2 regions of the Salinispora sp. CH2A1_6 genome follow, and region 2 is predicted to be linked to the other one. Evidence: riboswitches for the same ligand, from Rfam matches in the RefSeq annotation. Region 2 holds a riboswitch; the other holds the start of a gene.
What was found. A riboswitch is a leader RNA that binds a small molecule or an ion and turns the genes downstream of it on or off. The one in region 2 is predicted to bind ZMP and ZTP.
Positions count from the first base shown of each region.

Region 1 (4,208 bases), 210 kb from region 2:
CAACACGCAGCGGGACCTCGGTGTCGACGCGGTCGCCGTCTCGGGTGAGATCGACGGCCAGCACATGTGCTACGCCATGGACCGCAACGGCCTGGAGTACCTGGTGCGGGGCCATCGACACACCCTCGAACGGCGCCGCACCAGCGGCACGGACGTCGCGGCCCGCACCGGCCTTGCGGGTCTTCTCACCGAGCGGCTCGCCGAGTTGGTGTGGCGACTGGCGGGCCCACCGCCGCCCGCCGCCGGTTCTCGGATCCGCGACATGTGGCCCACCACCGGGCTGATCGACCTGGACGAGGACGAACTTCACGAACGCTACGCACTGCCCTCCCCCACCGGAAGGCACGTACGCCTCGTCACGGTGTCGAGTATCGACGGTCTTGCCGCGGTGAACGGCGCCAGCGCCGCTCTGACCAGCAGCGGCGACCAGCGGGTCTATCGCCTGATCAAACGAGACGCCGACCTGCTGCTGTTGGGGGCGGGCACGGTCCGCGCCGAGCAGTACGGGCAGACCGCCCTGTCGGCTCCCGAGATCGCCCGTCGACGGGCCAACGGCCTACCGCCCTATCCGGCCATCGCGGTTGTCACCCGCAGTCTCGACCTCGACCTCAGTGGCCCGTTGTTTCAGCGCGGCATCGGAGGTCACTGCCAGCCACGGCCGATCCTGATCGTCCCCGCCGCTGCGGCGGCCGAGGCCAGCACGGCGGTAGCCGAAGCCGCCGAACTCCTGGTCGCCGGCGACTACAACGTCGACCTCAACCAGGCGATCCAGCTGCTTCGACAGCGGGGGCACCGACGCATCGTCTGCGAAGGTGGCCCCGCACTGGCCGGCCAGCTGGCCCAGGCCGACCTGCTCGACGAGCTCTGCCTGACGATCACGCCGCAGCTGCTGGCGGTGGCCGGCCCGCGGATCACCGCCGGTCCGGCGGGGCAGCCCGCGGGCGGGCAGTGGCAGCTCCACCGGTCCCTCCTCGACGAGCAGGGCAACCTGTTTCTCCGCTACACCCGCCCTGACCCGTCCGACCGGGCCGACGGCCCCCCGACGGTCTGACTTTCCTGGACGCGGCCGCATCGCGGAGGACGTTCGTTCAGGATTCGCTGAAAAATCAGATGGTCCTGCCAGGCCCCGTCGACGTGCAGATAGTGGGGCGCGGTGCCGATCCGCGTGAACCCCGCTTTGGTGAGAACGCGCTGACTTCCGGTGTTGCGCACGTGGGTGCCGGCCTCAAGCCGGTGAAGGTCGGCCACCTCGTCGGCAAGCCGGCAGGCATGCGCGACAGCCTGGGTGGCGAGCCCCCGCCCGGCATACCCATGGTCGATCCAGTAGCCGATGTTGGCGCTGCGGAACGGTCCGAGTGCGACGTTGGACAGCGTCAACGTCCCCACAACCCGACCCCCCTCGTCCAACACCCAGGGCAGAGTCTGGCCTGATTCCAGGAGCCGGAGCTGATCCTGCACCCGACTCCGCTGCCCCGCTAACGTGAAGAAGGCATCCGCCCGCCGTGGCTCCCACGGCTGGAGGTACTCACGATTGAGAAGGTACGCCTCGCTCAGCGGCCCCGCATCGGACTCCTCCAGCAGACGCATCACGATCGCACCGGCCAAGGGGGTGGGACGGATGTTCACACTCGTCAGCGTAGTGCCCCGGCGACGAAGTGCCAGGACCGGCGGCGGCGAAGACCGCCACCGCCAACCCGCGACGCACCGTGACCCCACGGGTCCGCTGCTGCCGGATCCTCAGTCGCGGTCTGGACGACGCAGGGTCAACGACTGGAAGCAGTAGCCATAACCGGTATCGACCAGGTGGAAGTCCACCACGTCGAACTGCGCGGCGGTGGCAAAGCCGAGCAGCTGTTCGTCGGTGCGCCACGAGAAGAAGCGCGGCGGCACGTGCTCGTCACCGTCGATGGGACCCTCGGTGCTCTCGTCGCCGCCGTACACCCCGACGAAGCAGAGGCCGCCGGGGCTCAGGACGGCCCGGATTGCTGTCAGGACCGCAGGCAGGTCGTGGTTGGGCACGTGCAGCAGGCAGTTCATCGCGAACACCGCGTCGAAGGAGCCGGCCGGAAAGTCCAGGTGCAGGAAGTCCATCACGTGGGCGTCGATGCCCTTGGCCCGGCAGTGCTCGACCATCACCGGCGACAGGTCGGCCGCGACGACGACAAGCCCCTCCTGCTGAAAGAACGCGCTGTCCTGCCCGGTGCCCGCGCCGACCTCCAGCAGTCGCGCTCCCGATGCCAGCCGGTCCCGGAACGCCTGACGCTGTGCCACCTTCCACGGTTGCTTGGTCAGCCCGTCACGCCAGGCCGCGCGAGTGTCATACGCCTGCCGCAGCGGGTCGAGAACCTCGTCATATCGAACGTCCACGTCGGTCATTGTCTCGGATACGGTCCAACGGCCCGTGTGCCGCCTTCCACGCCCTGCCGCGGGCCGGCAACGGCCAGCGCACGCAGCCGATCCGATCGGCGGTGGCAGCTGCGCTGGGCAAGGGCTTTCCCCACCTGGTGGGGCTGTGGCAGGCTGAGGTCGACGCGACTGGCGGCACCGAGGATGGGATGACCATCGGGGAGCTCGTCGCGGAGGGTCGACCGCCTGGGCCTTCCGCGGGGGCGAGGTGAACCATGTCCACGTCGATGTCGATGTCGGTCGCCCGGTCACTGCCGGGTGGACCGGTAGCCGAGCAGATCCTGACCGAGGTGGCGCAGGAGGTCACCCGGTTACGGGCGGCCGGGATGACCCCGGCCCTGGCCACGGTGCTGGTCGGCGACGACGACGCGAGCGTCGGATACATCCGGATCAAGCAGCGCCAAGCCGAGCAGTTGGGGTTCGCCTCCCCACACGTGCAGCTGCCGGAGTCGGCGTCGCAGGCGGACCTGCAGGCGGTGGTGACACAGTTGAGCGCGGACACGGCGGTGCACGGGGTGTTGGTGCAGCACCCCGTTCCCCGGCACCTGGACTTCGACCGGGCGATGCAGGCGCTGGATCCGGAGAAAGACGTGGACGGGATGCACCCGGTGAACCTGGGCCGGTTGGCGTTGGGGCTGCCGGGCCCGGCACCGTGTACGCCGGCGGGAATCGAGGCGTTGCTGGCGTACCACGGGGTGCCGGTGGCCGGCCGGGAGGTGGTGGTGCTGGGTCGGGGGGCCACGTTGGGGCGTCCGCTGGCGATGGTGCTGGCGCAGAAGCGGCCGACGGCGAACGCCGCGGTGACGGTGGTGCACACCGGCGTGACGGACTGGCCGCGGTACACCCGCCGGGCCGAGATTCTGGTGGCGGCGGCGGGGGTGCCGGGTCTCGTACGCCCCGAGCACCTGCGCCCGGGGGCGGTTGTCGTCGGTGGTGGGGTGCGGTACGCGGGGCGGCGGCTGCTGCCAGACGTGGACGAGGCATGCGCGACGGTGGCGGGGGCGATGACTCCCCGGGTCGGCGGGGTCGGCCCGACGACGGTGGCGATGGTGTTCCGTAACGCGGTGCGGGCGGCACGGCAGGCGCTGACGCCACCGCACCGCGATGGCGACGAGCACCCGACCCGGACACCGGTACGGCCCTCGGGGTCGGGCGCGTCGGACGGGAGCTAGCTTCGTCCGGGGGTACGGGGTGCCACCGGGGTGGAGACGATGAAGGAACTGGTGGTGTGGCCGTGGAGCAGGAACTGGTCGAGGACCGCCGCCAGGGCGTCGACGGCGGGTACGTGCACCTTGAGGAGGAAGCAGTCCTCGCCGGAGATCCGGTGGCATTCACTGACCTCCGGAACGCGGTCGGCCAGCTCTGTGATCTTTGACAGCTGGCCTGGACCGGGTTGGATCCGCACCCAGGCGGCGACGGGGAGGCCCAGGGCCGCGGGGTCGATATCGACGCGGTAGCCGCGGATGACGCCGGCGTTCTCGAGCCGGTGCAGCCGCTCCCGCACCGCCGGCGCGGACATGCCGACCTGGCGGGCCAACTCGGCGGCGCTGGCGCGCGGGTCGTGCCGCAGTACGCGGAGCAGGCGGCGATTGGTGTCGTCGAGCAACGAATTGCTATCTGGAAGGCCCGTCGGGGGTCTGGGCTCACGATACGTCATCGTCATGCTCCTCTAGCCTTCGATTGTGCATGGTGCTAGGTGCTGTCACCTTCGACGATAGGGGAATGCCACGATCAGTTCTGCGCTCGGACACCCGGACGTCGGCGGCGGCCGCACCGCGGATACCACCCCACGCCTACGTCGT
Region 1 covers NZ_JBXEDG010000010.1:382,139-386,346, reverse strand. Annotated here, with positions in the region: gene AC1UKG_RS15200 (dihydrofolate reductase family protein) at 1-1,051, shown strand, start outside; gene AC1UKG_RS15195 (GNAT family N-acetyltransferase) at 1,000-1,626, opposite strand; gene AC1UKG_RS15190 (class I SAM-dependent methyltransferase) at 1,738-2,376, opposite strand; ZMP/ZTP riboswitch at 2,522-2,605, shown strand; gene AC1UKG_RS15185 (bifunctional 5,10-methylene-tetrahydrofolate dehydrogenase/5,10-methylene-tetrahydrofolate cyclohydrolase) at 2,622-3,578, shown strand; gene AC1UKG_RS15180 (Lrp/AsnC family transcriptional regulator) at 3,575-4,063, opposite strand; gene AC1UKG_RS15175 (EamA family transporter) at 4,129-4,208, shown strand, end outside.
Region 1: another riboswitch for ZMP and ZTP. It lies ahead of AC1UKG_RS15185 (bifunctional 5,10-methylene-tetrahydrofolate dehydrogenase/5,10-methylene-tetrahydrofolate cyclohydrolase); the one in region 2 lies ahead of AC1UKG_RS14310 (glycine hydroxymethyltransferase).

Region 2 (4,208 bases):
GCCGTGGCGCTGGAGAACCTGTTTCCGCCGATTCCCAGCGAGGTGATCCTTCCCCTGGCCGGGTTCGTCGCCGGACAGGGGCGGATGAGCGTCATCAGCGCGATCTTCTGGACCACGGTGGGTTCGCTGGTGGGTGCGCTCGCGCTGTACTACATCGGTGCGGCACTGGGCCGGGACCGGATGCGCGCCATCGCCGCCCGGCTTCCGCTGGTGAAGCTGAGCGACGTCGACAAGACCGAAGAGTGGTTTCTCCGGCACGGCGTCAAGGCGGTGTTCTTCGGTCGGATGATTCCGATCTTCCGAAGCATGATCTCGATCCCGGCCGGGGTGGAGCGGATGCCAGTGTGGACCTTCGTCGTCTACACCACCTTGGGCAGCCTGATCTGGAACACGACCTTCGTCATGGCCGGCTACCTGCTCGGTGACAACTGGCACCTGGTCGAGGCGTACGCCGGTGTGCTCCAGAACGTCGTCATCCTGGCCTGCGTGGCGGGGCTCGTCTGGTTCGTCGTCACCCGGCTCCGCCGCTCCCGGACGACCGGGGGAGTGCGGCCCAACGGGCCGGAGGACGAGTTCCCCGCGCCGATGCCGCCCCTCGATGGTGTCCCCGACCCGCAGGGCCGGGGAACTCTCTACCGGAGCAGCTGGTCCGAGGACACCACCGTGCGCTGACGTGGCGATCGAGGTGCCGGCGGGCTAGCCGAGGTCGATGGCGGGATAGAGGGGGAAGCCGGTGAGCAGGTCGCTGGCCTGCTTGCCGACCCGGTCGGCGACGCCCGGGTCCAGCACGTACTTCGCCTTCGAGGCGGTGCCGTCGGCGTTCGTCCCGGGCGCGGTCCGGCTCAGGACGGTGTGGATCAGCTCGGCGGTGGCGTCCAACTCCGTGGTGCCGAAGCCCCGGGTGGTCAACGCCGGCGTACCGATCCGGATCCCGGAGGTGTACCAGGCGCCGTTCGGGTCCTGCGGGATCGCGTTGCGGTTGGTGACGATGCCCGAGTCAAGGAGCGCCTGCTCGGCCTGCCGGCCGGTGAGCCCGTACCCGGTCACGTCGATCAGCGCCAGGTGGTTGTCGGTCCCGCCGGTGACCAGCTTCGCGCCCCGACGCTGCAATCCGTCAGCCAGGGCCTGCGCGTTGGCGACGATGCGCTCGGCGTAGTCGACGAAGTCGGGGCGCCGGGCCTCGGCGAGCGCGACCGCCTTGGCGGCCATCACCTGCGGCAGCGGGCCGCCGAGCACCATCGGGCAGCCCCGGTCGACCTGCTCGGCGAGCTCTGGACCGCAGAGCACCAGGCCGCCGCGGGGACCGCGCAAGGACTTGTGCGTGGTGGAGGTCACAATGTGCGCATGCGGAATCGGGTCGAAGTCACCGGTGAAGACCTTGCCGGCGACCAACCCGGCGAAGTGGGCCATGTCCACCATGAAGGTGGCTCCGACCGAGTCGGCGATCTCGCGCAGGATTCGGAAGTTGACCTTCCGGGGGTACGCCGAGTAGCCGCCGACGAGGATCAGCGGCTTGAACTCGCGGGCCGCCTCGGCGACCCGGTCGTAGTCGATCAGCCCGGTCTCCGGGTCGGTGCCGTAGCTGCGCTGGTCGAACATCTTGCCGGAGATGTTCGGCCGGAAGCCGTGGGTGAGGTGACCCCCCGCGTCCAGCGACATGCCCAGCATCCGCTGGTTGCCCAGCTCGCGGCGCAAAGCGAACCAGTCGGCCTCGGTGAGGTCGTTGACGTGCCGGACCTGGGCCCGCGTGAGGGCGGGCGACTCGATCCGGTCGGCGAGGACCGCCCAGAAGGCGACCAGGTTGGCGTCGATCCCCGAGTGCGGCTGTACGTAGGCGTACGGCGCTCCGAACAACTCCCGGGCGTGCTCGGCGGCGAGCGCCTCGACCGTGTCGACGTTCTGGCAGCCGGCGTAGAAGCGACGGCCGACCGTACCCTCGGCGTACTTGTCGCTGAACCAGTTGCCCATCGCCAGCAGCGTCGCGGGGGAGGCGTAGTTCTCGCTGGCGATTAGCTTGAGCGACTCACGCTGGTCGGCCAACTCGGCGCGGATGGCGTTGGCGACCCGCGGCTCGACGGCACCGATCACCTCGAGTGCGCTGCGATAGGCGGTGGACTCGGCGTTACCCGACATGTGACCTCCTGGTGAACGTTCCCGGTGGACGTGTGGAGGCCCAGGCGCTCGGCGTGCGTCCTCGTGATGGGTCGTTCCCCGATGGTGCTCCATCCCAATCGCGCCAGTCCCGACCCGAGGGGATCCTACCGGTTCGCCTCGGCGGGGCCGGCACCCATTCGTACGCCCTGCTCCGCCGGCCGGGAGCCGATCGAAGATCGACGGTGGTGGCGAGTGTGGCTAGGATCGGACCATGACGGGGTCGGGCGATCGGGCGGATGGTCAGGGAAGTCTGCTCGCCATCAGTGATCTGCACGTGCGGCACGCGGAAAACCGGACGGTCGTCGAGCGGCTCCGCCCGGAGTCGCCGGCGGACTGGCTGTTAGTCGCCGGCGACGTGGGAGACACGGTCGCGCAGGTCGAGTGGGCGCTGCGGCTGCTGGCTGCCCGGTTCGCGAAGGTGCTCTGGTCGCCCGGCAACCACGAGTTGTGGAGCCTGCCGGCCGATCCGGTGCCGCTGCGCGGTGCCGCCCGCTACGCCCACCTGGTCGAACTCTGCCGAGAGCTCGGCGTCGTCACGCCGGAGGACCCGTATCAGGTGTGGGAGGGGCCCGGCGGCCCGGTCACCGTGGCGCCGCTGTTCCTGCTCTACGACTACAGCTGGCGCCCCGAGGGCCTCGACACGTCGCAGGCCGCGCTCGCCGAGGCGTACCGGACCGGGATCATCTGCACCGACGAGTATCTGCTTCACCCCGACCCGTACGAGAGCCGGTCGGCGTGGTGCGCGGCCCGGGTCGCCGGGACGGCCCGGCGGCTGGCGGAGCGGGACCCGGCGCTTCCGACGGTCCTGATGAACCACTGGCCGCTGCGTCGCGAGCCCACCCACATTCTCCGCTATCCGATCTTCGCGCAGTGGTGCGGCACCGAGGCGACGGCCGACTGGCATCGGCGCTTCGACGCCGTCGCGGTGGTCTATGGCCACCTCCACGTCCCGCGCACCACCTGGTACGACGGGGTGCGCTTCGAGGAGGTGTCGGTGGGCTATCCCCGGGAGTGGCGGCGACGGAGTGGGCCGCTGGGGCAGCCGCGCCGGATCCTGCCGGCGCCGGCAGGGTTGCCACCGACCGCCTGGTAGCCCGTTCCTGCGCCGGGCAATCGGGTCCGTGCGGCCGGCGATGCGCGTCCGACCTGGTGCGCGCCCGGATCACGGCTACGGTGTGGGCGTGGCGACGCCGGCCGAGCAGCTCCGGGTGGGACGGCGGCTGGTTCGCGTCTCCAACCCGGACAAGCCCTACTTCTCCGAGTTGGGGCTGACCAAACTCGATGTGGTGCGCTACTTTCTGGCCGTCGGCGATGGCATTCTGCGCGCCCTGCGGGACCGGCCGACGATGCTCGAGCGGTGGCCGCGTGGCGTCCTCGCCGGTGCCAAGATCGCGACACGGGCGGACAACCGTGGTGACGCCTTCTATCAGAAGCGGCTGCCGGCGGGCGCTCCCGACTGGGTTCGCACCGCGCACCTGACCTTCCCGAGCGGTCGGAGCGCGGACGAGCTCGCGCCGAGTGAGCTGGCCGTGGTGGCCTGGGCGGTCAACCTCGGTACGCTCCGGTTTCATCCGTGGCCGGTGTCCCGGCGTGATGTCGAGCGACCAGACCAGCTGCGCATCGACCTGGATCCGCTACCCGGAGTCGGGTTCGACCAGGTGGTTCCGGTGGCGCACGAGGTCCGCGCGTTCCTCGACGAGCTCGGGCTGGTTGGCTACCCGAAGACCACTGGGGGACGAGGGCTGCACATCTACCTCACCATCGAGCCACGGTGGGGTTTCGGTGACTGCCGCCGGGCGGTGTTGGCGCTGGGCCGGGAGATCCAGCGTCGCCGGCCCGACCTGGTCACCACCACCTGGTGGCGGGAGCAGCGGGATCGGCCGGTCTTCGTCGACTACAACCAGATGGCCCGGGACCACACGATGACCTCGGCGTACTCGATCCGGCCCACCCCGGCGGCGTTGGTCTCCGCACCGGTGGCCTGGACCGAACTGGACGACGCCCGGCCGGAGGACTTCGACATCACCACGATGCCGGCCCGCTTCACCGAGCAC
Region 2 covers NZ_JBXEDG010000010.1:171,168-175,375, forward strand. Annotated here, with positions in the region: gene AC1UKG_RS14305 (DedA family protein) at 1-672, shown strand, start outside; gene AC1UKG_RS14310 (glycine hydroxymethyltransferase) at 697-2,133, opposite strand; ZMP/ZTP riboswitch at 2,165-2,254, opposite strand; gene AC1UKG_RS14315 (metallophosphoesterase family protein) at 2,366-3,247, shown strand; gene AC1UKG_RS14320 (non-homologous end-joining DNA ligase LigD) at 3,288-4,208, shown strand, end outside.